Regions from separate parts of the Caproicibacterium sp. XB2 genome, predicted to be linked through region 2. Evidence: riboswitches for the same ligand, from Rfam matches in the RefSeq annotation. Region 2 holds a riboswitch; the other holds the start of a gene.
What was found. A riboswitch is a leader RNA that binds a small molecule or an ion and turns the genes downstream of it on or off. The one in region 2 is predicted to bind FMN.

Region 1 (15,026 bases), 740 kb from region 2:
AAACTTCATCCGCAGGATAGCGTCCCGTACTCTTCCCTGATATACATAAATTGCATAGCAAAACGGTGCACCGCCATTTTTCAACGGCAGTGCCTTTTTCATCAGTTTCGGCTGAAGGTCCGCACAAGACGGACAGGTTTCTTCTCCATGACGAATAACCTTTCCACAAAATGGACAGCACGGTGGAAAAAAGAGGTCCGCCAAAAAGGACCACTCAGGATGCATCATTGGGAACAGCCTCTCCCGTCAGGAAATCGCGCAGACCAGAGTAGCGGCGCATACGGCGGTCGTTGCTCACCATCATCTGCACTGTGCGCTGGGTGCCAACCAAAATCAACAGTTTGCGTGCACGGGTAATCGCTGTATAAAATAAGTTGCGGTAATACAGCGGCCGCGGGCCGGGGTACATGGGCATGATGACTGCCGGGAACTCACTGCCCTGACTTTTATGGACCGTCAGTGCATAAGCAAGCTCCAAATCTGTCGCCGTTTCCAATTCATAAGAAACAATGCGGCCGTCCATATCCACAGTGATTGTGGAACCGCCGCGGTCAACTTGCCTTAAAATACCAATGTCTCCATTAAAGACGCCTTCCCCCTCGGAGCCGTCCTCTTTTTCCCATGTCAGTGTATAGTTGTTTCTCGTCTGCATAACTTTATCGCCCTCGCGGAACAGACGGCCGTTTATCTTGATTTCTTTCTTTCCGTGTTCGCGCGGATTGAGGGCATTTTGCAGCAGCGTATTGAGCTGTACTGTGCCCAGCTGGGTTTTCCTTGTCGGCGAAAGTACCTGAATATCCGTCATTGGCGACAAATCATAGCTTGCCGGCAGACGCACCGCACACAAGTCCCGAATGGTCTGCGCAATCTGTTCCGGCTGGGAGCGCTGCATAAAGAAAAAGTCGTGGGTACAATCATTAAGTACCGGCATTTCACCGGCCAAAATGCGGTGTGCGTTGGTTACAATTAAACTTTGCATGGATTGACGGAAGATGCGCTGCAGCTGCACCACCGGCAGCATTCCGGAAGCAATCAGATCCCCCAATACATTGCCTGGCCCGACACTGGGCAGCTGGTCACAGTCGCCTACCAGCACCAGCCGGCAGCCCATGGGCAGCGCCCGCAGCAATGCCTCGAACAAGGAAATATCCACCATAGAAAGTTCGTCAACAATCAGTGCATCGCACTCCAGCGGTTTCTGTTCATTGCGGGCAAAAGTCGGGCTGTCTGTTTCGTCCCACTCCACCTGCAGCAAACGGTGCAGTGTTTTGGCCTCTTCTCCTGTCAGCTCGCTCATTCGCTTAGCCGCACGGCCGGTCGGTGCCGCCAGCAGGACCTTTTCCCCTTTTGCCTGCAGAATACGAATAATTGCATTCAGGGTGGTCGTTTTGCCTGTGCCCGGCCCGCCGGTCAAGACCAGCATACCGTGCGTCAAAGCGGTAATAATAGCTTCTTTCTGTTCATCTGCATAGGAAATGCCGATTTTGCTTTCGAACTCCTCCACTGCCTGCTGTGCATCGGGAATCGGCTGTGAGGGGTAATCCATCATCATCTGCAGCCGCTGTGCCGCAAACACTTCCGCCCGGTACAACCGCGGCAGATAAGCGGCAGTACGGTCCTGTATGGTACAGATAATGACGCTGCCCTCCTGTACCATTTGTGAAAAGACCTCATCCAGCAGCTCCTGCGGCAGGCCAAGCATACGCGCGGCGGTCGGCAGCAGTTTTTCTTTTGGCAGACAGGTATGTCCATTGTTTACATTATGCTGCAGAACATACAAAATGCCTGCGCGCACACGACATGGGTCGTCAGCTGGATGCTCCAGCGTTTCAGCAATGCCATCCGCACGCTGAAAGCTGAGGCCCACGTCGTCTTCACACAGGCAGTACGGGTCACTGCGTACCTGAGAAACAGAATCTGGACCGAACGTGCGGTAAATCCGTACAGATTCCTCCGGTTTCATGCCAAATTCTTTCAGGCCCAGAATCACCTCACGAATGCCAAGCTTTTTTCGGTACTCCTGCCCGATTTGTTCCGCCTTTCGCTGCGAAATGCCACTGATTTCAGCCAGCCGCAGCGGTTCCCGTTCCATAATCTGCAGGGACTGACTGCCAAAGATGCTGACAATTTTTTTTGCCATCGCCCGCCCAATTCCGCGTACCGCACCGGACGAAAGGTACAGCAGAATGGACTCGGTTGTCGCGGGCGGCATTCGCTCATAAATGCTGGCACTGAACTGCCTGCCAAAGGAGGGGTGCTCCGTCCACTGTCCCACTACATGAAGCTCATCTCCCGGCTCCGCTGTAGGCATGGAACCGACCACTGTCACCAGCTCTTCCCCGTTGTTCAGTTCCAGTACGGTGTACCCGTTGCACTCATTGCGAAACGTAATATGTTCAACCGTACCCGTCATTTCCAGCAGCGTCTGCGCTTCCATTTCTCTTTCTACCTCCGGCCCCGGATTGACATTCCTTAATCTATTTCAGTATACTGCAATGCCTGCATATTTGCAAATTCCTCCCTGCTGCAGTAGGATACGCCCGGCGTTTTGTACAGAAAGCACCGGCACAGTTCCCGTGTCTCGCTGTCCATGCCGTCGTCCACCAACAGCAGGCGCTTCTGCTCAAATCCTTCCGTTTCACGCAGGCGGTCGCGGGCACAGCGCAGCTCATACTCAATATCTTCCCTGTGCCCAGAAAGATGCAGTACCAGTACCAGTGTGCCAAAATCTTTGCCAGAGCGGTACAGCATATGCAACATCAGCTGCATCAGGGCACACAGGCCCAGAACAGCCAACAAAATAATAATTACCTGACCTGCGCCCATAAAAAATCACCTCTTTACAGAATATGCAAAGAGGTGATGGACTGCGCACTTTATTTTGGCACAGCAGAATATTTTTAACGAATGGGAACCTTTAGACCAGCGCTTTCTTCAACTCGTCCGCACGGTTAGTCTTTTCCCACGAAACGCCGAGGTCCTCACGGCCCATCTGGCCATAGCTTGCCAGCTTGCAGTAAATCGGCTTACGCAGGTCCAGTGTACGGATAATCGCTGCCGGACGCAGGTCAAAGACTTTTTCGACCGCCGCAGCCAGCTGCTCATTGGTATAGGAAGAAGTACCGAATGTTTCTACCATGATAGATACCGGATGCGCCACACCAATTGCGTAGGCCAGCTGTACCTCGCAGCGCTTTGCCAGACCGGCGGCAACGATATTCTTTGCCACCCAGCGTGCAGCATATGCTGCTGAGCGGTCAACCTTCGTCGGGTCCTTGCCGGAGAAAGCACCGCCGCCGTGACGGCCATATCCGCCGTAGGTATCCACAATAATCTTGCGGCCAGTCAGTCCGGAGTCGCCGACCGGGCCGCCGATAACAAAACGGCCGGTCGGATTGACGTAATACTTTGTATTTTCATCCAGCCATTTTGCTGGAATTGTCGCCTTAATGACCTTTTCAATCATATCTTTCCGAATCTGTTCCAGTGTGACATCCGGGTCATGCTGTGTAGAAAGAACCACTGCATCCACACGCACCGGTGTGTCCCCGTCATATTCAACGGTAACCTGTGTTTTTCCATCTGGACGCAGATATGAAATACTGCCATCTTTACGCACAGCGGCCAGCTTCTTTGCCAGCTTGTGTGCCAAAGAAATGGCAAGCGGCATTTTTTCCTTCGTTTCGTCACAGGCATAGCCAAACATCATACCTTGGTCGCCCGCACCAATGAGGTCATCCGCATCGGAAGCGCCATTTTTTACTTCATAGGACTGGTCAACACCCATTGCAATATCCGGGGACTGTGCATCAATGGAGGTCAGCACGCCGCAGGTGTCGCCGTCAAAACCATAAGCCGGATTGTTGTAACCAATCTCGTTAACAACACGGCGTACGGTAGCGGGAATGTCCACATAGCACTCCGTGGAAATTTCGCCCATAACGTGCACAATACCCGTACAGGCTGTTACTTCACAGGCAACATGTGCCTGCGGGTCTTTGGCAATAATATCATCCAGAATGGCATCTGCAATCTGGTCACAGACCTTGTCGGGGTGCCCTTCGGTAACGGATTCAGATGTAAAGAAATGCTTTGCCATAGAAAAAAGCCTCCTGTGTAAATTCCCCCTATCTGCGGCGGACTAACAAAAAAACGCAGCCCGGTGAAATGCGGACAGCGTTTATCTCTCGATACCTCATCTATCGGCTTCACCGCAGGATTTGGCACCCTACCCAGCCAAAACGGGCTGCGCGGGTTGCCGGACATCATCGGGCCTGTTCCCTCCGCCACTCTTGATAAGGGGTGATATGTAGTTTTTGTTTACGCCTGCTAGTATAGCATAGCCGCCCGACAGCGTAAATAAACAAAAACAGGAATTTGTCTAAAAAAGCGACAAACTCCTGTTTTTACCTAAAAAGAATTTTCTGTATTTCAGCGCCTGCGGCCATGCAGCACCGGGCTGACATATTTGTACAGCGCAAATGTAATAATGGACACCAATACCGCCTTAATCAGGTTCAGCGGTGTTGTAGCGAACAAAACGAATGTTGTCATGTTGTTGATGCTCGCGTTGATTTTTGTGCCCATCCCGATAATAGCATTCAGCGGCATATGGAAAGCGGCTGCGTAAATCGGCAGCAGCAGGAATGCGTTCATCAGTCCGCCGACAACTGCCATCAGCACTGTGCCGACACCCATGCCGACAACCGCTGTTTTCCGTGCTTTATGGTAGCGGTAAATGAGAGCTGCCGGTACGACCAGTGAGCATCCAATGATAAAGTTCGCCAGTTCACCAATGCCGGCTGTCTGTGAGCCGCCGCCAATCAGCATATGCAGAATAACTTTCATGGCTTCTATCACGGCTGCAGCAGCGGGGCCAAGTGCAAAACCACCCAACAGTACCGGAACTTCACTGAAGTCCAATTTGTAAAACGCCGGAAGGAACGGCAGCGGGAACTCGAACGCCATAACAACGGCTGACAGCGCCCCTAAAATGCCAATGACGGCAATGCTGCGTGTGCTGGTCAATTTTGCTGTTTTTTTCAGGGTAGTAGCTTGCGTTTGTGTCGCCATAATTTCTCCTTTTGAGACATGGAATGGATTTAAAAAGCGCCCCAGTGCACAAAACGGCACAGGGGCGCAGTTCTTTCCATATCTTCTACCATCCGGACTATACCGTCGGCTCCGGAATCTCACCAGAATCTTGCGGTTTGACGACCGCTCGCGGGCTAACAGCATCTGCTGCATCACCGCCGGTGGGGAATCACACCCCGCCCCGAAGAATTATTCAATTCTATTACTAAGTATATGAATATTTGCAGGAATTGTCAAGTCCAATCCTGATATTTTTGTGGAATACTCTTATTAACGACCTTTTTCGCATAATTCGGTGTAAATTCACCGCTGGTGATTTCCCATGTCCGGCTCTTCTGCGCCATGGCATTTGAAAAGTCTTTCAGCATGACAACATGGACATTTTGTCCGCCCGCCTCGTAGTACGTAACTGAAGGCTTAAATTTCATGCCGGAGAATGTGACTTTTCCCTTTTCATCTTTTTTATAGGTTACTGTCAGCTGGCCGCTGACCAGATTTTGGGATTTGCGCTGCGTGGAAATCAGGTTGCCGAACGCGTACATGACTGGACACACCGCACCGTCACTTTTGCGTGTCAGCGTGGTCAGCTGCTGCAAAACATGCGGGTGATTTCCTAAAATAACGTCCGCGCCCCAGTCCACCATATCTTGTCCCAGCTTTTTCTCGGTATCCGAAAGAGTATACTGGTCTTCTTCCCCCCAATGGGCTGAAACTACAACAACATCTGCCAAAGAACGTGCCTTTGTAATCAGTTTTTTAATCTCATCGCGCTGGGAAGTGTAGACAATCTTCATCGGGCTGTCGGACGGCAGCGAAATATCATTCGTCATTTCCACAACACCAATCCATGCTGTTTTAATGCCGTTTTTCTCCACAATACGGATATTGTCAAGGTCAGCCTGGTTGCGATAGGCACCAACGACCTGAATTCCTTTTTTACTTTTCCAGTAGTCCAATGTGGCCAGCAGTCCCTTTTGTCCCATATCCAGCATATGGTTGTTGCCTTGGCTGATAACGTCAAATCCGGTATCTACCAGTGCGTCGCCAACTTGTGTGGGAGAATTAAAGCACGGATAGCCGGACAGTGCCCCAACAGATGGTGCCATGACTGTTTCCTGATTGACAAAAGCGACATTTGCCGCTGAAACATTTGATTTGATTTGCTTATAGACCGGACGGAAATCGTATCCGCCGCTAGAAGTAGCGCAGGATTTATAAATGGAACTGTGAATCAAGTCATCGCCTGTACCGAGAATGGTAATTTGTGACGATTTTGTTTCTGCCTTCGCAGATGATGCACTAACAGAGGAACCGCTGCCCGAAGATGCTGCTGTCTTGGGGTGCAGGTTCTGCAGAAGGGCAGCCAATCCCATTGTCAGCAGGCAGATTACCAATACGCTGGACGTTACTATAATGATGCGGTTACGCATCATACGATACCGTCTGGAACGGTGTTTTGGATGTGGTGTACCATGATTATCTTTTTGCATACACATTCCTCCTGTTTTCCTGCTGTATTGTATCTAAGTATAGCAGAAAAACAAAAATAAGCAATAAAAAAGGTCCTGCCCAAAAGGGCAGGACCCGTAAAAGACAAATTAGTCACAGATGTCGGAAACAACGCCGGAACCAACGGTATGACCGCCTTCACGAATGGAGAAGCGGAGGCCCTTTTCAATAGCGATTGGGGCAATCAGTTCAACGGACATTTCAACGTTATCGCCAGGCATGCACATCTCAGTGCCTTCCGGCAGAGAGATAACGCCGGTGACATCAGTTGTACGGAAATAGAACTGCGGACGGTAGTTGTTGAAGAAAGGAGTATGGCGGCCGCCTTCATCCTTAGTCAGAACATAAACCTGACCTCTGAACTTGGTATGCGGATGAATAGTGCCAGGCTTTGCAATAACCTGTCCACGTTCGATGTCTTCACGCTGAATACCACGCAGCAGAGCACCGATGTTATCGCCAGCCTCTGCGTAATCCAGAGTTTTGCGGAACATTTCCAGACCGGTGATAACGCTCTTCTTACGCTCATCAGTCAGACCGATGATTTCAACTTCATCGCCGATTTTAGCCATACCACGCTCAACACGGCCAGTAGCAACAGTACCACGGCCGGTGATGGTGAATACGTCTTCAACAGGCATCAGGAACGGCTGATCAGACTTACGGTCAGGAGTCGGGATGTAGTCATCGACAATGTTCATCAGGTCAACAATGCTCTTGTACTCCGGTGCATTGATATCTTTGGAATCGCACTCCAGAGCTTTCAGTGCAGAACCGCGTACGATTGGAGTAGTGTCTCCCGGGAAGCCGTACTCGTTGAGCAGGTCACGAATTTCCATTTCAACAAGGTCCAGCAACTCAGGGTCATCAACCTGGTCGCATTTGTTCATATAGACAACGATATAAGGCACACCAACCTGACGGGCAAGCAGGATATGCTCACGGGTCTGCGGCATCGGGCCATCAGCAGCGGAAACAACCAGAATAGCACCATCCATCTGTGCAGCACCGGTAATCATGTTCTTGACATAGTCAGCATGGCCGGGGCAGTCAACATGAGCGTAGTGACGCTTATCTGTGGTGTACTCAACATGAGCCGTGTTAATGGTAATGCCGCGCTCACGCTCTTCAGGAGCGGAATCGATGCTGGCATAATCCTTGAAGCTTGCTTCACCTTTCAGTGCAAGCACCTTGGTAATCGCAGCAGTCAGGGTTGTTTTACCATGGTCAACATGGCCGATGGTACCAATGTTCACGTGTGCCTTAGATCTGTCGAATTTTTCCTTCGCCATTGGAAGTATCCTCCTTTATTTTTCAGTTCAGTTTCCCTATTTAACGCAAATTTATTTTAGCAAGAATACAGGGAAAAATCAAGCAGTATTTACGTTTACTCGCCCTTCTTGGTACGAGTGGAAACAATCTTTTCAGAAATGTTCTTCGGTACCTCGGCATAATGGTCGGGTTCCATGGTGAACTGGCCACGACCCTGCGTTTTGGAACGCATATCCGTCGCATAGCCAAACATCTCTGCCAGCGGGACCATTGCATGAATCTGCTGTGCACCATTAATAGCATCCATGCCACCAATCATGCCGCGGCGAGAGTTCAGGTCACCGATAACATCGCCCATATACTCATCCGGAACCGTAACGGTAACTTTCATGACAGGCTCCATGATGACCGGGTCAGCCTTGCGCATAGCATCCTTAAATGCCATGGAACCGGCAATCTTAAATGCCATCTCGGAGGAGTCAACTTCATGATAAGAACCATCATACAGCTCAACCTTGACATCGACTACATTGTAGCCGGCGACAACGCCGCTCTGCATAGCACCCTGGATACCGGTATCAACAGCCGGGATATATTCCTTCGGGATAGAGCCGCCGACGGTGACGTTGTCAAATTCGTATCCCTTGCCGGGGTTCGGGAATATACGAATCTTAACGTGGCCGTACTGGCCTTTACCACCGGACTGGCGAACATACTTGCAGTCCACATCAGCTGGCTTGCGAACGGTCTCTTTATAAGCGACCTGCGGCTTGCCAACATTCGCTTCCACGTGGAATTCACGCATCAAGCGGTCAACAATGATTTCTAGATGAAGTTCGCCCATGCCAGCGATAATGGTCTGGCCGGTTTCCTCATCGGTATAAGCCTTAAAGGTCGGGTCTTCTTCAGCCAGTTTTGCCAAAGCGACAGTCATCTTTTCCTGACCAGCCTTTGTCTTTGGCTCAATGGCAACACGGATAACCGGGTCCGGGAAGTCCATGGATTCCAGCACGACCGGATGCTTTTCATCACACAGAGTATCGCCGGTCGTAGTGTTTTTCACACCGATAGCAGCGGCGATATCACCTGCATACACGGTTTCCAAATCCTGACGGTGGTTTGCGTGCATCTGCAGGATACGGCCAATACGTTCGTCACAGTCCTTGGTGGAGTTATACACGGTCTGGCCTGCGTTCAGCTTACCGGAGTAAACGCGGAAGTAGCACAGTTTGCCGACAAACGGGTCAGTTGCAATCTTAAACGCCAGTGCAGAGAAAGGCTCATCATCAGAAGCATGGCGGTCCTCTTCCTCACCAGTATCCGGATTGGTGCCGCGGATAGCCGGAACATCAGTTGGTGCCGGCATATAGTCAATAATAGCATCCAGCAGTTTCTGTACGCCCTTATTGCGGTAAGAAGTACCACAGGTGACCGGAACCAGCTTGTTGGCAATGGTTGCTTTACGCAGTGTAGAAACGATTTCATCGTGGGTCAGTTCTTCACCGGAGAGATATTTCTCCATCAGTGCGTCATCCTGCTCGGCGACCGCTTCCAACAGCTCGGTGTGGTATTGTTTTGCCTTTTCAAGCATATCCGCAGGGATTTCTTCCACACGCATATCATTGCCCATATCATCATAATAGACATCTGCCTTCATGGTGACCAGGTCGATAATGCCATGGAAAGTATCCTCAGCGCCAATTGGCAGCTGAATCGGCACCGGGTGACAGTGCAGACGGTCCTTCATCATGTCGATAACTCTGTAGAAGTTAGCGCCCATGATATCCATCTTGTTGACATAAGCCATGCGCGGCACGCCAAATTGTTCTGCCTGGCGCCACACGGTTTCGGACTGAGGCTCAACGCCGCCCTTTGCACAGAAAACGGTTACAGAGCCGTCCAGCACACGCAGGGAACGTTCCACCTCAACCGTAAAGTCAACATGGCCGGGAGTATCAATAATATTGATACGATAATCTTTGTTCTTTTCAGGTTCGTTAAAATATTTGCTGTGGGTCCAGAAACAGGTGGTAGCAGCAGAAGTAATGGTAATACCACGTTCCTGTTCCTCAGCCATCCAGTCCATTGTGGCCGCGCCGTCATGTACCTCACCAATTTTATGGTTAATACCGGTGTAGTACAGGATACGCTCGGTCGTAGTCGTTTTACCGGCATCGATGTGTGCCATGATACCGATATTACGGGTTTTTTCAAGTGGTACCTGCCTAGGCATACTTTTCCTCCATTCGTTCGGCACAAACTTGCCGCATTACCATCTGTAATGAGCAAATGCGCGGTTAGCCTCAGCCATCTTATGCGTATCGTCACGCTTCTTGGCTGCGCCGCCGGTGCCGTTTACAGCATCCATAATTTCAGCTGCAAGCCGCTCCTTCATTGTGCGCTCGGAACGCTGGCGGGAATACGTTGTCAACCAGCGCAGGCCCAGTGTCTGGCGCCGCTCAGGACGCACTTCCATAGGCACTTGGTAGGTAGCGCCGCCAACACGGCGGGCTTTTACTTCCAGCGAAGGCATAACATTCTCCATGGCAGCCTCAAAGACTTCCAGGGGTTCCTTGCCGGTTTTTTCTTTAATAATATCGAAAGCGCCATAAACGATCTTCTGGGCAACGCCCTTCTTACCGTCGATCATGATATTATTGACAAGGCGTGTGACTAATTTGGAATTATACATTGGATCGGGCAGAACGTCCCGCTTCGCAATATTGCCTCTTCTTGGCACTTTACTTCCCTCCTTCACAATTAAAATGATATCATCGGTACTCGAAAATAAAACTTCCCGTCAGGCCAGCAAAAGGCGTTTATAAAAACGCCGCTAAAAGCCCCCACTTTTCGGCGGGGGCTGCAGCCGTAAGGTTTTTGTCAGATTCTCGGTTCCTATCTTACTTGGCAGCCTTTCCTGCCTTGGGGCGCTTTGCGCCGTACTTGGAGCGAGCCTGCATACGCTTGTCAACGCCCTGGGCATCCAATGTGCCGCGGATGATATGATAACGTACACCAGGCAGGTCCTTTACACGACCGCCGCGGACCATGACAACAGAATGCTCCTGAAGGTTATGGCCGACGCCGGGGATATAAGCGGTAACTTCCATTCCGTTGGAAAGACGCACACGTGCAATCTTACGCAAAGCAGAGTTTGGCTTTTTCGGGGTAGCGGTCTTTACTGCGGTGCAGACACCACGCTTCTGCGGGGAGTTCTGGTCAATGGCAGCGCGCTTCTTGGCATTCCAGCCTTTCAGCAGTGCCGGGGCCTTTGCCTTCTTTTCGGCAACTTCACGGCCTGTGTGAACCAGTTGGTTAAATGTGGGCATAATACACCTCCTAACTCAAATTTATAGAATTTATGTTATGCGGCAGTGCCGCCTAACAGCAGGGTTAGACATACTGAATCCCACCCCACCCGCAAAAGCTGGGCAGAGGTGGGAAAAGTATGCGGTTTTATGTGAAAGCGGCGGCGGACTGCCGCAGACTATCACAATTTGTAATTATACAGCTATACCGCTGTATTTGTCAAGTCTTCCTTTTTTTCGTCCGACGCTGTTTTTTCCAGCTGCACGTTTGCATAATGTTTCATGCCGGTGCCGGCAGGAATCAGCTTGCCGATAATGACGTTTTCCTTCAGGCCCATCAGCGGGTCAACCTTGCCCTTGATAGCGGCATCGGTCAGTACACGGGTTGTCTCCTGGAAAGATGCGGCAGACAGGAAAGATTCTGTTGCCAAAGCCGCCTTTGTAATACCCAGCAGCGTAGGCTTACAGGTTGCTTCCCGCAGTGTCTTTTCGCCGTTGGCAATGCGGTCGCAAATCTGCTGATTGGCCGCCTCAAATTCGGTCTTTTCCACCATAGAGCTTGGCAGGAAGTCAGTATCGCCGGCATCGTCAATGCGCACTTTCTTCATCATCTGGCGCACAATGACCTCGATGTGCTTATCGTTGATATCCACGCCCTGCATCCGGTATACACGCTGTACCTCTTCAATCAGATAATCCTGCACAGCCTGCACACCGCTGATAGCCAGCACATCATGCGGGTTGACAGAACCCTCGGTCAGGCGGGTACCCGCTGTAATGCGCTGTCCCTCCTGCACGGTTACGCGGGAACCGAACGGAATCAAGTAGCTCTTGGACTGACCGTCGTCGCTGGTAACTACCACATGGTGGTTTTTCTTGATTTCTTCAAAGCCGACAACACCGTCCAGTTCGCTCAGGATAGCCAGATGTTTCGGTTTGCGTGCCTCAAACAGTTCTTCGACACGCGGCAGGCCCTGCGTAATATCTTCAGCTGTTGCAACACCGCCGGTATGGAAGTTACGCATGGTCAGCTGTGTGCCAGGTTCACCAATAGACTGTGCAGCCACAATGCCAACCGCTTCACCGACGGATACTTCTGTGCCGGTAGCCAAGTTCAGTCCATAGCACTTCTTGCACACACCGTGCTTGGAATGGCATGCCAAAATAGAACGAATCTTAATGCGTTCCACACCATGGTTCACAATAATATCCGCATCGTCGTCTGTCATCATCTTGTGTTTGCTGACCAGCACTTCACCGGTCTTATCATCCACAAAATTGTCAACCAAATAACGGCCAACCAGACGTTCATGCAGTGATTCGATAACCTGATTGCCTTCCTTAATGTCGTAAACTTCCAGACCATCTGTAGCATCGCAATCGTCCTCACGAATGATAACTTCCTGCGATACATCAACCAGGCGGCGTGTCAGATAACCAGAGTCAGCGGTACGCAGTGCGGTATCGGTCAGGCCTTTACGGGCACCACGGGAAGAAATGAAGTATTCCAGAATGTTCAAACCTTCACGGTAATTTGCACGGATTGGAACTTCAATAGTTTCACCGGACGTATTTGCAATTAGTCCACGCATACCGGCCAGCTGACGAATCTGGCTCATAGAACCACGGGCGCCGGAATCCGCCATCATAAAGATTGGGTTATAGCGGTCGAGGTTCTTCTGCAGAGCAGTGGAAACATCATCGGTTGCTTTGTTCCATGTAAAAATGACGGCTTGATGACGTTCTGCATCAGACAGAAATCCGTTCTTATATTCATCGGAAATCAGGTTGATTCTCTCATCAGCCTTTTCCAGAATTTCTTTCTTCTGCGGTGGGATGGTCGCATCGGATACAGCTACGGTAATGCCGGACAGGGTGGAATACTTATAGCCCTGTGCCTTAATGCAGTCCAGCACTTCACTGGTCTTTGGCGTACCGTGCACTTTAATGCATCTTTCTATAATATTGCCCAGTTGTTTTTTGCCAACCAGGAAATCAATTTCAAACTTAAAGAGGTTCTCCGGTTTGCTTCGGTCAATAAAACCGAGGTCCTGCGGAATCGGCCGGTTGAAAATAATCTTACCGACAGTTGTATCCACCAGTGCATGGATCTTTTCGCCGTTAATCACTTTTTCGCGGCGGACCTTAATCTTGGCGTGCAGCTCAATGACTTTGGCGTCATAGGCCATAATTGCTTCGTCAATATCTTTAAAGACTTTGCCCTCGCCCTTTTCGCCATCGCGGTCCAGTGTCAGCCAGTAGGAACCCAAAATCATATCCTGTGTCGGCACCGTGACTGGCTTGCCGTCAGACGGTTTCAGCAGGTTGCCAGCGGCCAGCATTAGGAAGCGGGACTCCGCCTGTGCTTCACTGGAAAGCGGCACATGGACAGCCATCTGGTCACCATCGAAGTCGGCATTGTAAGCGGTGCAGGCCAGCGGATGCAGCTTCATGGCACGGCCCTCAACCAGCACTGGTTCAAATGCCTGAATACCCAAACGGTGCAGAGTAGGCGCGCGGTTCAGCATAACCGGGTGATTGCGGATAACAATTTCCAGCGCATCCCAAACTTCCGGTTTTGCGCGTTCCACTGCTTTACGGGCAGCTTTGATATTGCCTTCCACGCCGGTTTCGACCAGCCGTTTCATGACGAAAGGCTTAAAGAGCTCCAGGGCCATTTCCTTCGGCAGACCGCACTGATACATTTTTAGTTCCGGACCAACAGCAATAACAGAACGGCCGGAATAGTCAACACGTTTGCCCAGCAAGTTCTGACGGAAACGTCCCTGTTTGCCCTTCAATAAATCAGAAAGGGATTTCAGCGGGCGGTTGTTCGGCCCCGTGACTGGGCGGCCGCGGCGGCCGTTATCAATCAGGGCATCTACAGCTTCCTGCAGCATCCGCTTTTCGTTGCGGACAATAATGTCCGGTGCATGCAGTTCCAGCAGACGGGACAGACGGTTGTTTCGGTTAATGACACGGCGGTAAAGGTCATTCAGGTCAGATGTAGCGAAACGGCCACCGTCCAGCTGAACCATAGGACGCAGATCCGGCGGAATGACCGGAATGACATCCAAAATCATCCACTCCGGGCGGTTGCCGGACTTCCGGAATGCCTCAACGACTTCCAGACGTTTCAAAATACGGACACGCTTCTGGCCGGAAGCGTTGGTAAGCTCTGCCTTCAAATCTTTGGACTCTTTGTCCAAATCGATTTCCTGCAGCAGTGTTTTAATTGCTTCGGCACCCATGCCAGCCTGAAAATCATCGTCGTACTTTTCACGCAGGTCACGGTATTCTTTTTCAGTCAGCAGCTGCTTTTTCTGCAGCTCCCGCACATTGCCGGAGTCTGTTACAATGTAACTTGCAAAATACAGAACTTTTTCCAGCATACGCGGAGAAATATCGAGCATCAGTCCCATACGGGACGGAATTCCCTTAAAGTACCAGATATGAGATACCGGCGCGGCCAGCTCAATGTGTCCCATTCGTTCACGGCGGACCTTAGCGCGCGTAACTTCAACGCCGCAGCGGTCGCATATCTTGCCCTTATAACGAATACGCTTATATTTGCCGCAGTGACATTCCCAGTCCTTTGTCGGCCCAAAAATGCGTTCGCAGAACAGACCATCGCGTTCCGGTTTCAGCGTGCGGTAGTTAATGGTTTCCGGTTTCTTCACTTCGCCGTGGGACCACTCACGGATTTTTTCAGGAGAAGCCAGGCCAATTTTAATTGATTCCAGTGTATTAAATTCCATGCAGCACAATCCCCCTGTCAGTCTGCCGAATCGGTATTATCCAGTGAACCGTCCGGTCCATCTGTGTCCGGATTATCCGTATTTG
Region 2 (15,026 bases):
GGAAAAAGAGGCGCCGCCCTGCCGCAGAACCCAAAGAAGTGCTTTCAGCTGTACACTGCCGGCAAGCTTTAGGTTCTGGTCCACCACGGCCGTCGGCACAGCAAACACACTGTCCCAAATCCCGCTTTTTGTCTGATACTGCATGGAATCAAGCCTCCATTAACAAAGTCATTTCTTGTAGCATTATTATAACATAACATTTCCCCGTGGCAAATACCCCGTGGCAAATACAATGAAAAGCGGCGGGCAGCATATCCGTGAAAAATCTTTGAATTTTTTAAAAAAATTGATAGAAAGATGTTGACAAATTCAAATTGCTGTAGTATTATACTACTTGTTCAGTGCGAATGTAGCTCATTTGGTAGAGCGCCACCTTGCCAAGGTGGAGGTAGCGAGTTCGATCCTCGTCGTTCGCTCCAGGCTTTTGCCGCGTATCTGGTTGGTACGCGGCTTCTTTTTGCCCGGTTTTCATTTTCCGCCAAGTGTGCTATAATAAATTTTACCTGTAGAAAAAGGCGGATTTTCGGGCACCCGGACACTTTTTTCTGTAGTCCCTACTATCCCGGCTGCTGCGGGGTAGATAAAAGTAAAATGAGGTATGACAAATGGATACAAGAAATGACATTCGCAATGTTGCAATTATCGCCCATGTTGACCACGGCAAAACGACGCTGGTCGACCAGCTGCTGCGGCAGAGCGGTGTTTTTCGAAGCAACGAAGAGGTCGAAGAACGTGTCATGGACTGCAACGACTTGGAAAGAGAACGCGGCATTACAATCCTTTCTAAGAACACGTCCGTCATGTATAAAGATATAAAAATCAATATCGTGGATACTCCCGGCCATGCCGACTTCGGCGGCGAAGTGGAACGTATTCTGACGATGGTCGACGGTGTTCTGCTGCTGGTAGATGCCTTTGAAGGCTGTATGCCGCAGACTCGCTTTGTTCTGAAAAAGGCACTGGCTCTTGGCAAAAAGCCAATCGTTGTTGTCAACAAGATTGACCGTCCCGGCGCCCGCCCTGCAGAAGTAGTAGATGAAGTGCTGGATCTGTTCATTGAACTGGGTGCCAACGACAACCAGCTGGACTTTCCGGTGGTTTACACTTCTGGCCGTGACGGCTATGCAGTTAATGACCCGGAGGAAAAGGGCGTCGATATGAAGCCGCTGTTCGACGCAATCCTTAAGTATATTCCTGTACCGAAGGGTGAACTAAATGGCCCGGCACAGGTTCTGTTTAGCAATATTGACTATGATGATTATGTGGGCCGTATCGGCATTGGCCGTGTGGAACGCGGACAGATTAATGTAGGTCAGATGATGACGCTGTGCCACCGCGACGGCACAACACACACCGAACGTATTACCAAACTGTATCAGTTTGAGGGCCTGAAGCGAGTAGATGCAGAAACCGCGAAGATGGGTGATATTGTTGCCGTCTCCGGTATGCCGGACCTAAACATCGGAGAAACAGCCTGTGACCCGGAGCATTTGGATATGCTGCCGTTCGTCAAGATTGATGAGCCGACCGTTTCTATGATGTTCATGGTCAACAATAGCCCCTTCGCCGGCCGGGAGGGCAAATTTGTCACTTCCCGAAACCTGCGCGACCGTCTGGCCCGTGAAATACAGACCAACGTGGCTTTGCGCGTAGAAGAAACTGATTCTGCGGATACCTTTAAAGTTTCCGGCCGTGGGGAGCTGCACCTGTCCATTCTCATTGAGGAAATGCGCCGTCAAGGTTATGAGTTCCAGGTTTCCAGCCCAACGGTTATCTATAAAGAAATAAACGGCAAGCGCTGTGAGCCTATGGAACTTTTGATGATTGAAGTACCGGACGATTATGTCGGCCCTGTTATGGAAAAGCTCGGTTCCCGCAAGGCAGAACTAGTGAACATGGGCACACGTGACACCGGCATTACACACATGGAGTTCCGTATTCCGGCCCGTGGCTTGATGGGCTATCGGCAGGAGTTCCTGACCGATACCAACGGCAACGGCATTATGAATAGTGTGTTCGACAGCTATGAGCCGTACAAGGGCGAAATCGTTGTGCGCAACACCGGCAGTTTGGTTGCCTTTGAAAACGGCACTACCACCGGCTATGGCCTCTGGTATGCACAGGACCGCGGCCGTCTGTTCATCGGACCTGGCGTGGAAGTATATGAGGGTATGATTGTCGGTTCCAACCCAAAAAATGAGGACATTGCCGTTAACGTCTGCAAAAAGAAGCACGTTACCAACACCCGTGCCGCTGGTTCTGATGAAGCACTGAAGCTGACACCGCCGGACAACCTCAGCCTGGAACAGTGCCTGGAATTCATCCAGGACGATGAACTGCTGGAAGTCACTCCCAAGTCCCTGCGTATGCGCAAAAAGATTTTGAACAAAGAACAGCGCATGAAGAACCTGAGCAAGAAGAAATAACGCCTGCGCAGAAGGAAATCTTATGAAACCAATCGTCATTTTGGACTTGGAGTGGAACGGCACTTACAGCAGGCGACTGAAAGGCTTCATCAATGAAATCATTGAGTTTGGTGCGGTCAAGGTGGACGATAGCCTGCAGAGGATGGACACATTTTCTATGTTGGTTCGTCCGCAGGTCGGCAAGAAAATCAGCGAGAAAATTGCGGAACTTACCAGCATTACGGACGAGGACCTGGAGCACGGCGGCCGTTTTATGCAGGTGGTCAGCCGATTCCGCCGCTGGGCAGGTGACTGCCTGCTCATGACGTGGGGCACCTCCGATATTCAGGCGCTTATTGAAAACTGCCGTTACTTTAATGGCAGTGACCGCATTCCGTTTCTGGAAGAATATGTGGACCTGCAGGCGTACTGTGAAAAGTGCCTTTCCTATAAAAAAGGACAGCAGATAGGCCTTTCCACTGCGGCGGAGATGCTGAACATCAGCGAGGAAACGTTTGACCACCACCGTGCACTGGACGACAGTCTGCTTTCTCTGCAGTGCCTGCGGAAGCTGTATCGGCCTGACCGTATGCGGCCTTTTGTGCAGAATGCCCGCACAAAAGATTTTTATGACCGTATGGAATTCCGCACGGTTATTCTGTGCGATTTGGATAACCCGCTTGTGAAACAGACAAATATGGATTTTGATTGTCCGGTTTGTGGGGCGGCTGCCCAGCGGCAGACGGCATGGTCGCTGCACAACAAAAGTTTTCACGCAGTGTTTCACTGCTCTGTATGCGGCAGAGCTTTTCACGCCCGTATGCAGTTTAAGCTGAAATATGAGGGACTTTCTGTGCGTAGGACTACGCATTTGCTGCAGCTGAAAGAGAATGCAGAACATACGGAGAAATCCAATGACCTGAACGGTACGGAATCATTATAAGATAATATCTGCCCCCAAAAAAGCTGCCATATGGCAGCTTTTTTACTGCCTTGCTTTTCTTGGGGTAGAATGGTAAACTGACAGGCATAGAAAATGAATACAGGAGGAAACGATGAAAACTGCCGGTAATATGCTTTTGTCCAAAGTAAATGGCGTTCCATTTTTACAACTGTCTTCCTTTCGGGAACAGCCATGGCTGCACCATGCCTTTGCCACACGGCAGGGCGGCATCAGCAGCGGCATTTACGCTACCATGAATCTCGGCTTTGGTCGCGGCGACACAGATGCAAACGTACTGGAAAATTACCGCCGGTTCTGTGCGGTGGCCGGTTTTTGTGTGGAGGACCTTGTGGCTACTGCACAGACACATAAAACCGAGGTCCTGCGGGTAGGCCAAAAAGACCGCGGGGCGGGTATCTTGCGGTCCAAACCATGGCATGACATTGACGCACTGATTACCAACGAACCGCATGTTGCGCTGTGCGTTTATGGCGCGGACTGTGTACCGCTTATGCTGGCGGACCCGGTGCACCATGCCATTGGTGTAGCACACGCCGGTTGGCGCGGTACCGCAGCCAACATGGCGGGCACTGTGGTGGCTGCGATGCAGCAGGCCTTTGGCACGAATCCCATTGACCTGCTGGTTGGCATTGGTCCCTCTATCGGTCCCTGCTGCTTTGAAGTAGACGAGCCGGTTGTAAAGGCATTTCTGGCGAACCCGCTGCTGCTCCCACAAGACTGCATGACGGAAAAGGGCGGCGGCAAATGGAACATTGACCTGTGGGAGGCGAATGCCCAGCTGCTGCGCAGTGCGGGCGTACAGAAAATAGAAAAGGGAATGCTCTGCACCCATTGTCATCCGGATTTGCTGTGGTCCCATCGGGCAACCAATGGGAAGCGCGGCGGTATGTGCGGTATTCTTTGTATTACGGAGGCGCTTTCCTAATGGCACAAAAGAACGGCTGTGATCTTTGCCCGCGGCACTGCGGTGCGGAACGTACGGAAAGCGCTGGAAACGGATACTGCGGCATGGGAACGCTGCCGGTGGTGGCACGTGCGGCACTGCATTATTGGGAAGAACCGTGCATCAGCGGAAAGAAGGGGAGCGGTGCTGTCTTCTTTACCGGCTGTTCGCTGCAGTGTATTTTCTGCCAAAATCATCAAATCAGTACCGAACGCGCTGTTGGAAAGCAGCTGACGCCGCGGCAGCTGTCTGATGTATTTTTCCGGTTGATTGACGCGGGGGCACTTAACATCAATCTAGTCAGTGCCGCGCATTTCGTACCGGCCATTGTGGAGGCGCTGTCTATTCGGCCGCTGCCAGTGCCGGTTGTGTACAATTCCGGCGGCTATGAAACGCTGGAAACATTGAAAATGCTGGATGGGCTGGTGCAGATTTATCTGCCGGACTATAAATACGATGATGTGGAGTTGGCACGATGCTTTTCCGGTGCATCGGACTATGTGGATACGGCCCGTGCCGCCATTTTGGAAATGGCCCGTCAGACCGGTCCCTGTCAATTTGACGGCAATGGCATTTTGCAGCGAGGGACGATTGTCCGGCATTTGCTGCTGCCGGGGCATACCCGGGATTCTCTCGCGGCGCTGGATTGGCTGGCGAAAAACCTGCCGGATGGCACACGGGTCAGCCTGATGGGACAATATACGCCCTGCGGCAAAATTGCCGATTATCCGGAACTGAACCGCCGTGTGACTGCCCGCGAGTACAATAAAGTACAGCAGCATTTGTTCGACCTCAATTTAAACGGCTATGTGCAGGAACTATCTTCTGCCCAAAAAGAGTATATCCCGCAGTTTGACTTAACGGGTGTGTAAAATATCTTTTAGAAACAGCATAAAGTAAAAGTTTCCCCCGTATGTAAGAAAGAGGGGGGGATTGCGACATGAATTTTATTCGGTACCGGATACACCGTGCGGCCACTACACTTGTGGCGGTTGCCGTTGTGCTGGCAGCGGCGGGCTGCCTGCATACTTCCGGCACAGTGCAGACGTCAGCGGTACCGACAAAGCTGACGGCGTCCGGTGTGCAGCTGCCGATTTTAATGTATCACAGTATGCTGCCGCCGTCTGTTCTGCGCGGCAAGTATATTGTTTCGCCATCCCTTTTTGAGAAAGATTTGCAGTATCTACAAAAAGAGAAATACACGACGGTTACCATGCAGAACCTGCTGGACTATGTTCATGGGAAAGGGGATCTGCCACAGAAGCCGATTATCATCAGCTTTGATGACGGCTACTATAACAACTACAAATATGCTTATCCGCTGCTGAAAAAGTATCATATGAAAATGATTTTTTCGCCTATTGGCATCTGTACGGAACAGTACAGCAAAGGGGACAGTGACCATTGGACATATTCCCATGTGACGTGGAAAGAATTGGACGAGATGCTGAAAAGCGGCACGACTGAAGTGCAGAACCATACTTATAACCTGCACCATGACCGCAAAAGCGGCCGGCTGGGTGTCAGTAAGCGCCGCAGTGAAAGTGTTGCTGACTATCAGAAAATGCTGCGCGGTGACCTTTCCTATATGCAGGACCTGATGTATCAGCATACAGGCGTGCATATGAACACCTTTGTCTATCCGTTTGGCGCCATGAGTGAGGCCACCGGGGACGTGATCCGTTCGCTCGGCTTCCAGGCGACCATGACCTGCACGGAGCATATTAATGTTATTACACGGGACCCGGAGTGCCTATATGGTTTGGGCCGTTATCTGCGCCCGCCGGACATCACGCCGGAACAGTTTTTTGCCAAAAAGATTCTTCCGGCGGGGCAAAAGCTGAAATAAAAAAGGTACTCTTCCTACAGTGCAGTTGTGGGAAGAGTACCTTTTTCTATATCATCGGTTAATTTACACGACGCATTAAAATGCGTTCAATCAGGTGTAGGAACATCATAAACATACTGACCGAAGCGAAAATCAGCGGAAGCAGAATCAGCAGCATGGGTGCGTTCAGCGGTGTCAAGCTGAACATATTTCCCATAAAGATATAAGCCAGCACAAAGGCTACACACATTGTGACAAACAACAGAACGTGCTTGCCGTTAAAGGGCATACATACGCGGAATAGAATCATAAACATAGTGAAAGCCATGAGAACCACCGCCGCGGTTGAAAGCTGCTCATAGGGAAGTTTAACGTAGAAGTTGACGGCTTCCAACAGAAGCACGCTGAACACCATCGTCAATGTGCCGGGAATGGCCTTTTTAATGATATTTAACATAAATCGGCCGTGCAGCCGTTCTCGGTTTGGTTCCAGGGAAAGGACGAAGGACGGGAAGCCAATCGCCAGCGCATTCAAAAGCGTAAACTGAATGGGCTGGAACGGATAACGGCTTTGGATAAAGATAAAACAAACAGCCAAAATGGTGCTGAAAAATGCTTTGATGAGGAACAGCGACGAGGAGCGCTGCAGGTTGTTGATGGAACGCCGGCCTTCTGCCACAATATGCGGCATGGAAGCAAAATCAGAATCCAGCAGCACAATCTGGGAAACCGTGCGGGCAGCGTCACTGCCCGAGGCCATGGCGATGCTGCAGTCGCTTTCTTTCAGTGCGAGCACATCGTTGACGCCGTCACCGGTCATTGCTACTGTGTGACCGTCCGCTTTTAATGCCTTAACAATCTGCAGTTTCTGCTGTGGTGTCACACGCCCAAACACCGTGTATTTTCGTACAGCGGCTTGAATTTCTTCGTTGGTATGCAGCGTTGTGGCGTCTACCCAGCGGTCAGCATGTTCTAAGCCGGCCTTTTTGGCAATATTGGCGACCGTGACGGCACTGTCACCGGAGATGACTTTCAGGTCCACGTTTTGGTCCGCAAAGTATTGCAGCGTTTCGCGTGCACTTTTGCGGATACGGTCGCTGAGATACAGCAGGGCAATGGGCTGAATGTCCGTTGGCAGTTCCCTGCCGTCCGCTTCAAATGGCAGGGAACTGTGTGCCAGCAGCAAAACACGCTGGCCCTTTGCGGCTGCTTTGTCCTCTTTTTCATGCAGCGATGCAAACCGTTCACCCATAATAAACTCACCGGCACCGATAACGAATGTCCCATGGTCCGCAAAATTGACGCCGCTCCATTTGCGTGCGGAGGAAAACGGAACAGTGGACAGGCTTTCCCAGCCGGGGTTATCCGGATACTTTTCCCGCATGGCTTGCGCGGTCGGGTTTTGGTCCTGTAGGGTGAATGTGACCGCGGCGACCGCAGCCCCCATCTGTTCTGGTGTCAGTGTATTGATCAGTGGCTCCATCTCGTCCACTTGCATGGTGCCTTCTGTGATGGTGCCGGTTTTATCCAGACAAATTGTGTCCACCCGTGCCAGCATTTCTATAGAATACAGCTCCTGTACGAGGGCATTATGGAACGAAAGGCGTACCACACTGCTTGCCAGCACGATACTAGTCAGCAGTACCAGTCCTTCCGGAACCATGCCGACCAGAGCGGCTACCGTACTGACGATTGCCTGTGCATAGCTGGAATTTGACACGACCATTTCTTTGTAAAAAAGCACCAGCCCTACCGGGATTAGGGCGAAGCCGATAATGCGGATAATGAGATTGATACTTTTCATAATCTCGCTGTTTGTCTTTTTTACATATTTTGCGCTGCCGGTAATTTTGGCGGCGTAATTTTCTTTGCCAACGTGTTCTACCTGTGCACGGCAGGTACCGGAAACGATGAAGCTTCCGGAAAGCAGGTGGTCACCAACCTGCTTTACAATAGGGTCGCTTTCGCCGGTAATCAAGGATTCGTTGACTTCACAGCTACCGGATGCCACCACACAGTCGGAACAAATTTGGTTGCCGGTTGTCAGCTGTAAAATATCATCCAGAACGATATGAGAAACCGATATATCCCACAGCTTGCCGTCACGCAGAACATGGGCTTTGGGGGAGGAAATGAGGGAAAGTTTGTCAATCGTTTTCTTGGCGCGTATCTCCTGAAAGCAGCCCACAATGGTATTGCACACCGCCACGCCGATAAACAGCATATTTTTATAGGAACCAACGGAAAAAACCAGCGCACCTAAAATGAGGTTTAATATATTAAAAGGGGTAATAATATTTTTGCGGACAATTTGCCCGACACTTTGCGTCTTCATTTCCTCTTCGCCGTTGATGAGTCCCTGCTGGGTGCGCGTGCGCACTTCTTCACGCGACAGCCCTGTTTGGGTGTCGGTCGGTAAACGTTCCATATCTTGCACTCCTTATCCGACAGAAAATCTATACTGAAAGTTATTATACTATATTCCGCAAGGCAGGGTACAGGAAAAAAGGTTTTTTTTGCAAAGCTTTTCTGAAAATTCACAAATTGATGCTGATTGACGCTGAAAAGAAAATAATTCACAAAAGGAGAAATAAAAAATTGACATTTTCAGCACTTTCTTTCTTGCCTTTCTGCGAGGGAATGTTATAATTAGGTTACATCATTGAGAGATTTGCATGTATGCGTCGGCGCTTTTTCCTTTTTGGCAGGATTATTTCTGCCAGAAAGGCTTTTTATCGCCCGGATACAGGAAAGGAGCTGGTCCATATCGCACAGGTAAAGGACCTGGTGGCGGCGGCAAAACGGGGCCTGCAAAAATTGCAGACAAACGCGGCTTTTGCCGACAAATGCCTTGCACTGGTGGTCATCGGTTCATTATATCTGCCCAGTACGGTCAGCGGTTTCACTATTATTGCAGCTTCATTTTATGTCATGGCAAACTATCAGCGCCGGGGAAAGGTGTTTGGCGCGCCATATTTTAAGCTGTTGTTTGGTTCTTTTGTTTTTTCATTTTTTATATCGGCTTCTTATCGGAACTATATGGGTATGGCTATGACGCTGATGCTGCTGGCCATGATGGTATACGGCATGTATCTGCGCAGCGTGATGACGCGCGGCCTGCTGGACGAAATGCTGGATCTTGCGTGCCTGATGAGTGTGCCCGCAGTGCTGGCGGCTGTCTTGCAGAAAGCAGTGACTTTTGCCGCCGATCCCAGTTACCGCCCGGTGTCCTTCTTTAATAACGCAAACTATTTCGGCATGATGATTGAGTTTACGGTGGCAATCATTCTGTACCGTGCCCTGCGCAACCGCCGTGCGTTGTCCATGTACACGGTCCTGTTGGGTGTAAACATGCTGGGACTGTATCTGTGTGGTTCCATGTCGGCGCTGGCGGCTGTGTCCTGTGGTATTTTTGTCTTTCTGCTGTGCAAGCACCGCCGCAAATTGGCTGGCCTGTACGGTATCGTGCTGGTGGCTTTCTTTGCAGTCAACAAGGTGGTGCCGGCACTGTTCCCCCGCACAGAGGCAATCTCTTATACAACGGATCAGCGCCTGTCTATTTGGCACGGAGCTGTTTCCGGCATTCTGCAGACACCTCTGTTTGGCCGCGGAATGCGTGCCTATAGCATAGTGCATGATTTATTTGGTACCTATCCCACATATCACTGCCATAACCTGTACCTTGACTGTCTGCTGGATTTTGGTATTCTGGGCAGTGCAGTGATGCTGATTTTCGGCTGGTATTATCTGCGTGGCATTATCCGCCGTATTCGTGGCCGTCGGGCCTGCAATGCAGACCTGCTGTTTTTGACTGTACTCATTATGACATTAGTACACGGCTGCACAGATGTGACAATTTCCTGGACGCAGACAGGTATGCTGTTCTTTATTTTGTTCTCTGCCACGGGCGTTTCGCTGCAGAGGAACCGTCAGACTTCGCTGTCCGTATCCCACAGCTATTACCACCAGTCACCGCGGACCGTAAAGTATTATCAGTAAAGAAGACGGGTCTTCAGACCTGCCTGCAGCTAATAAAAAGCGATGTATCTGCTTTCTAAAACAGATGCATCGCTTTTTTGCTGTTTTTTGGAAGTTAGGCTTTCAGTTCCCGAATCAGGTTAACCATCTCAATGGCACCGCTGGCGCACTCAAAGCCCTTGTTGCCGGCCTTGGAACCGGCACGCTCCAGCGCCTGCTCCAGGTTTTCCGTTGTCAGCACACCAAACATTACCGGAATACCGCTGGAAAGGGATACCTGCGCGATTCCTTTGGACATCTCACTGCAGACATAATCATAGTGGCTGGTGCTGCCGCGGATAACGGCGCCCAAACAGATAACGGCTTCATAGCGGCCGCTGGTTGCCATTTTGGAAGCAATCAGCGGAATTTCAAATGCGCCGGGTACCCACGCAAGGTCAATATCATTGTCATTTACATTGTGACGTTTCAGACCATCCAGTGCGCCGCCAATCAGCTTGTTGGTAATTAGTTCATTGAAACGGGAAGCGACAATACCGACCTTGATGTGTTCCGATACCAGTTTTCCTTCTAAAGTACGCATGATGCAGATCTCCTTTTATATCTTTACTTTATCGCACCGTTCTTTTCATAAAGTTCAGTAGTTGAGAATATGGCCCATCTTTTTTTCTTTCGTCTGCAGGTAGAATAGGTCATAGTGGTTTGCAGGAATCTGTATTGGCACTCGTTCGATGATTTTCATACCGTAGTCTTCCAGCTGATAAACCTTGTCCGGGTTGTTGGTCAGCAGGCGCAACGTCTTTGCGCCGAGGTCCTGCAGGATTTGCGCGCCGATATAGTATTCACGCAGGTCACTGGCAAAACCGAGGGCGAGGTTTGCCTCCACAGTATCCATACCTTGGTCCTGCAGTTCGTAGGCACGCAGCTTGTTGATAAGGCCAATACCGCGTCCTTCCTGCCGCATATACAGAAGAATACCGCGGCCTTCCTGCTCAATCATCTGCATGGCGGCGGCCAGCTGCTGGCCACAGTCACAGCGGGCCGAACCAAAGGCATCTCCGGTCAGGCACTCGGAATGAACGCGGCACAGCAGGTTCTTGCCGTCGCCAATGTCACCCTTTACCAGCGCCACATGATGTTCTCCATTTAATTCATTGACATAGCCGTAGGCTACAAAGTTGCCGTACTTAGTGGGCAGTTTTGCCTTTGCAACGCACTCAACCAACTTATCGTGCTTTTTGCGGTAGTCCTGCAGTGCTTTAATGGTAATAAATTTAATGCCCCATTTTTGTGCCATTTTCTTCAGTTCGGCGGTACGCATCATGGTGCCGTCCTCACGCATAATTTCACAGCACAAGCCGCACTGTTTCAGGCCAGCAAGGCGCAGCAGGTCTACGGTTGCTTCCGTGTGACCGCTGCGTTCCAGCACGCCGCCTTTTTTGGCACGCAGCGGGAACATATGGCCTGGGCGGCGGAAGTCTTCCGGATGAACATCGTCTTCCACACATTTGCGGGCAGTTATGCCACGCTCCTCGGCAGAAATACCGGTGGTGGTGCTGACATGGTCAATGGACACTGTGAAAGCGGTTTCATGGTTGTCGGTGTTGTTGCTGACCATCTGCGGCAGCAGCAGTTTATCGCATATCTCGTTGCTCATGGGCATACAGATGAGCCCTTTGGCATGAGAAGCCATAAAATTCACGTTTTCAGTTGTCGCAAACTGGGCTGCACAAATTAGATCACCCTCGTTTTCCCGGTCCGGGTCGTCTGTGGCTAAGATAAGCTTTCCCTGTTTCAAATCTTCCAGTGCTTCTTCAATCGTGCTGAACTCAAACATACGTTAATCCTCCATTCTGTATTTCAAATCCTGGTAAACTATATTTTTGTGGGAGTGGTTGGGTGGGGAAAGGTTCAAAAATTTTTCTGTATACTTCCCGATGATATCGGTTTCCAAATTAACGGTACTGCCGCGCCGCAGGTACTGCAGCGTCGTATGTGCCGTTGTAAAAGGAATGACGGAAATGGAAAAATCAGTGCCTGTCACATTGGCTACGGTCAGGCTGATACCGTCCACGGTGATGGAACCTTTCTCCACAATATACCGCAGAAGCTCGTTCCCAGCACGAATGGTGTACCAGACAGCGTTGTCGTCACGGGATACAGAAGTTACTGTTCCGGTGCCATCCACATGGCCTGTCACCAAGTGCCCGCCGAAGCGTCCGTTTGCAGCCATGGCACGTTCCAGATTAACTGGACTGCCGTGATGCAGCAGATGGAAAGAAGTGCGGTTCATGGTTTCATGTACAGCGTCTGCCGTAAAGGTGGTAGGGGACAGGGCGGTTACGGTCAGACAAACGCCGTTTACTGCAATGCTGTCGCCCAGATGGCTGCCCTGCAGCACTTTGTCTGCACGGATTGTCAGGGATGCGGAAGCGGCACCCTGTCGGATAGCCTGTACAGTACCCACTTCTTCAATGATTCCTGTAAACATCACAGCACCCGGCTTTCCAGCAGCAGGTCATCACCCAGACGGGTAATCGTGGGCGGGGAGAGACGGACGGCGTCCTGCGGTGAAGCAGCGCCCGTACCGCCAATGGGGGATTTTGCGGCGGCACCGCCGAAAAGCTTTGGCGCGATATATGCCTGTACTTTCTCTATGATGCCGCTTTGCAGGGCGGACCAATTTAGTTCCGCACCGCCCTCTACAATAACGCTGTCCAATTTTCGTCGACCCAGCTCCTGCATCAGCTGGGCAAGGTCCACATGACTGTTTTTTTTCGGTATCTGTAAGATTTCACACCCGGCTTTGCGATAGGGCTCCTGTCGTTGCGTGTCCGCACAGCAGGTTGCCAGCAGTGTGGGGACCCGACCGGCTGTTGTCACCACCTTTGCGGTGAGCGGTGTGCGCAGATGTGTATCACAGATGACGCGCACTGGATTTTGTCCGCCCTCCGGCAGTCGGCAGGTCAGCAGTGGGTCGTCCGCCAGCACAGTGCCGACACCCACTAAAATGACCGTATAGCGGTTCCGGTCCCGATGAACCTGCTCGCGGGCTTCTTCTCCAGTAATCCACTTGGAAAGGCTGGTCGCAGTTGCTATTTTTCCGTCCATAGTCATGGCATACTTTAAAATACCATAAGGAACATGATGTTGAATGAAATAGAAAAATGGTTCGTTGAGCTGGTTACATTCTTCCCGAAGGACGCCTTCCGTTACCGAAATGCCGTGTTCCCGCAGAATGCGCACACCCTTTCCGCCTACCAACGGGTTCGGGTCAGGGGAGCCGACCACCACGCGGCGAATGCCGTTTTGAATAACCGCGTCCGTACAGGGTGGTGTTTTGCCCCAGTGACAGCAGGGTTCCAGTGTGACATAAAGGGTTGCGCCGCTGGCCGATTCTGTGCAGTCAGCCAGCGCGTTGCGCTCGGCGTGCAGCCCGCCGTACTTTTGGTGGAATCCCTGCCCAATGATGCGCCCGTCTTTTACAATAACGGCGCCGACCATTGGGTTCGGGTCCACTTTTCCACTGCCTTTTTTGGCAAGGGAAAGGGCCAAACGCATATACGCTTCATCCGTCATGAAAAATCACCTCATGTATAAAAATGCCCTGAATAGAATTGACCATTCAGGGTATGACAGTTTTTGACGGCGTGCAAGGATATCCTGCTGCGGCACATACAAAAAAGTCCTGGAATGACAGCGCATTCCAGGACAAATAAACGTATGAAATACAGGCAGACCTATTTTCACACAGCTTTACTCTTCTTTTATTCAGACTTTTACTGCCGGCTTTGGAATTTCACCAAATCATGCCTTGCGGCTCGTGGGCTTTACCACCGATAGGGAATTGCACCCTGCCCTGAAGATTTTACCTATTCAGTTTGTTGAACTATGTTATAGTATAGACAATCTTTGTGAAAATGTCAATATAATTTTTTGAAAAAAGAATATAATTCCATAGGAATGTGCAAAAAGCGCCCCGAAAGCCACACAAAATCCGGCCGGGGCGCCAAAAGGATTTTATTTTTTACGCGGCTTAAAGCTGTCCTTCAAAGAAACAGAACGGTTAAAGACCATGTGCTGCGGGGTGGAATCCTTATCAAAGCAGAAATATCCCTCCCGCATAAACTGGAACGGTGTCTTTGCGTCTGCCTGCTGCAGGGTGGGTTCCACTTTGCAGTTCGGCAGTACTTCCAGAGAAGACGGATTCAAAACTTTTAAGAAGTCGTCCTCCTGTTCCGGCTCCGGTACTGTAAACAGGCTGCCGTACAGGTGGATTTCCGCATCGGCACAGTTTTTAGCATCTACCCAGTGGATTGTGCCGCGCACCTTGCGGCCGTCCGGCGTATCTCCGCCGCGGGTAGCAGGGTCATACTCAGCATATACGGTTGTAACGCTGCCGTCTTCCGCCTTTTCACAGCCGGTGCAGCGCACAATGTAGGCGGCCTTCAAACGAACTTCATTCCCAGGGAAAAGCCGGCGATAACCTTTAACCGGCATTTCCAGAAAATCGCCCGCTTCTATCCACAACTCACGGGAAAACGTAACAGTATGGGAGCCATCCTGCGGACGCTCCGGGTTATTTTCCATCTCAAAGGTTTCCGTTTTGTCGGCAGGGTAGTTAGTCAGCACCAGCTTAATCGGGTGCAGAACCGCCATGGTGCGCTGTGCCGTTTGGTTCAGGTCTTCACGCAGGCAGTGTTCCAGGAAACCATACTCTACAGTGGAATTTACCTTAGAAACGCCGATGCGTTCGCAGAAAGTGCGAATAGAGGCCGGCGTAAAGCCACGGCGGCGCAGGCCGCACAGGGTGGGCATACGGGGGTCGTCCCAGCCGGTTACATAGTTGCCCTCCACTAGCTTGCGCAGTTTACGCTTGCTCATAACGGTATTATTAATGCCCAGACG

Region 1: another riboswitch for FMN. It lies ahead of ACIHKT_RS01945 (ECF transporter S component); the one in region 2 lies ahead of ribD (bifunctional diaminohydroxyphosphoribosylaminopyrimidine deaminase/5-amino-6-(5-phosphoribosylamino)uracil reductase RibD).

The regions. Positions count from the first base shown of each region.
Region 1 covers NZ_CP173227.1:415,543-430,568, reverse strand. Annotated here, with positions in the region: gene ACIHKT_RS01965 (ComF family protein) at 1-228, opposite strand, end outside; gene ACIHKT_RS01960 (ATP-dependent RecD-like DNA helicase) at 215-2,437, opposite strand; gene ACIHKT_RS01955 (hypothetical protein) at 2,473-2,826, opposite strand; gene metK (methionine adenosyltransferase) at 2,918-4,099, opposite strand; SAM riboswitch class I at 4,193-4,302, opposite strand; gene ACIHKT_RS01945 (ECF transporter S component) at 4,432-5,073, opposite strand; FMN riboswitch at 5,150-5,287, opposite strand; gene ACIHKT_RS01940 (CapA family protein) at 5,328-6,584, opposite strand; gene tuf (elongation factor Tu) at 6,693-7,895, opposite strand; gene fusA (elongation factor G) at 7,991-10,108, opposite strand; gene rpsG (30S ribosomal protein S7) at 10,145-10,615, opposite strand; gene rpsL (30S ribosomal protein S12) at 10,776-11,204, opposite strand; gene rpoC (DNA-directed RNA polymerase subunit beta') at 11,387-14,941, opposite strand; gene rpoB (DNA-directed RNA polymerase subunit beta) at 14,959-15,026, opposite strand, start outside.
Region 2 covers NZ_CP173227.1:1,160,354-1,175,379, reverse strand. Annotated here, with positions in the region: gene ACIHKT_RS05885 (DnaD domain protein) at 1-144, opposite strand, end outside; tRNA gene ACIHKT_RS05880 (tRNA-Gly) at 344-419, shown strand; gene typA (translational GTPase TypA) at 606-2,426, shown strand; gene ACIHKT_RS05870 (3'-5' exonuclease) at 2,449-3,348, shown strand; gene pgeF (peptidoglycan editing factor PgeF) at 3,461-4,294, shown strand; gene ACIHKT_RS05860 (radical SAM protein) at 4,294-5,184, shown strand; gene ACIHKT_RS05855 (polysaccharide deacetylase family protein) at 5,253-6,161, shown strand; gene ACIHKT_RS05850 (cation-translocating P-type ATPase) at 6,220-8,568, opposite strand; gene ACIHKT_RS05845 (O-antigen ligase) at 8,820-10,139, shown strand; gene ribE (6,7-dimethyl-8-ribityllumazine synthase) at 10,234-10,701, opposite strand; gene ACIHKT_RS05835 (bifunctional 3,4-dihydroxy-2-butanone-4-phosphate synthase/GTP cyclohydrolase II) at 10,756-11,955, opposite strand; gene ACIHKT_RS05830 (riboflavin synthase) at 11,959-12,609, opposite strand; gene ribD (bifunctional diaminohydroxyphosphoribosylaminopyrimidine deaminase/5-amino-6-(5-phosphoribosylamino)uracil reductase RibD) at 12,609-13,697, opposite strand; FMN riboswitch at 13,874-13,989, opposite strand; gene ACIHKT_RS05820 (glutamine--tRNA ligase/YqeY domain fusion protein) at 14,139-15,026, opposite strand, start outside.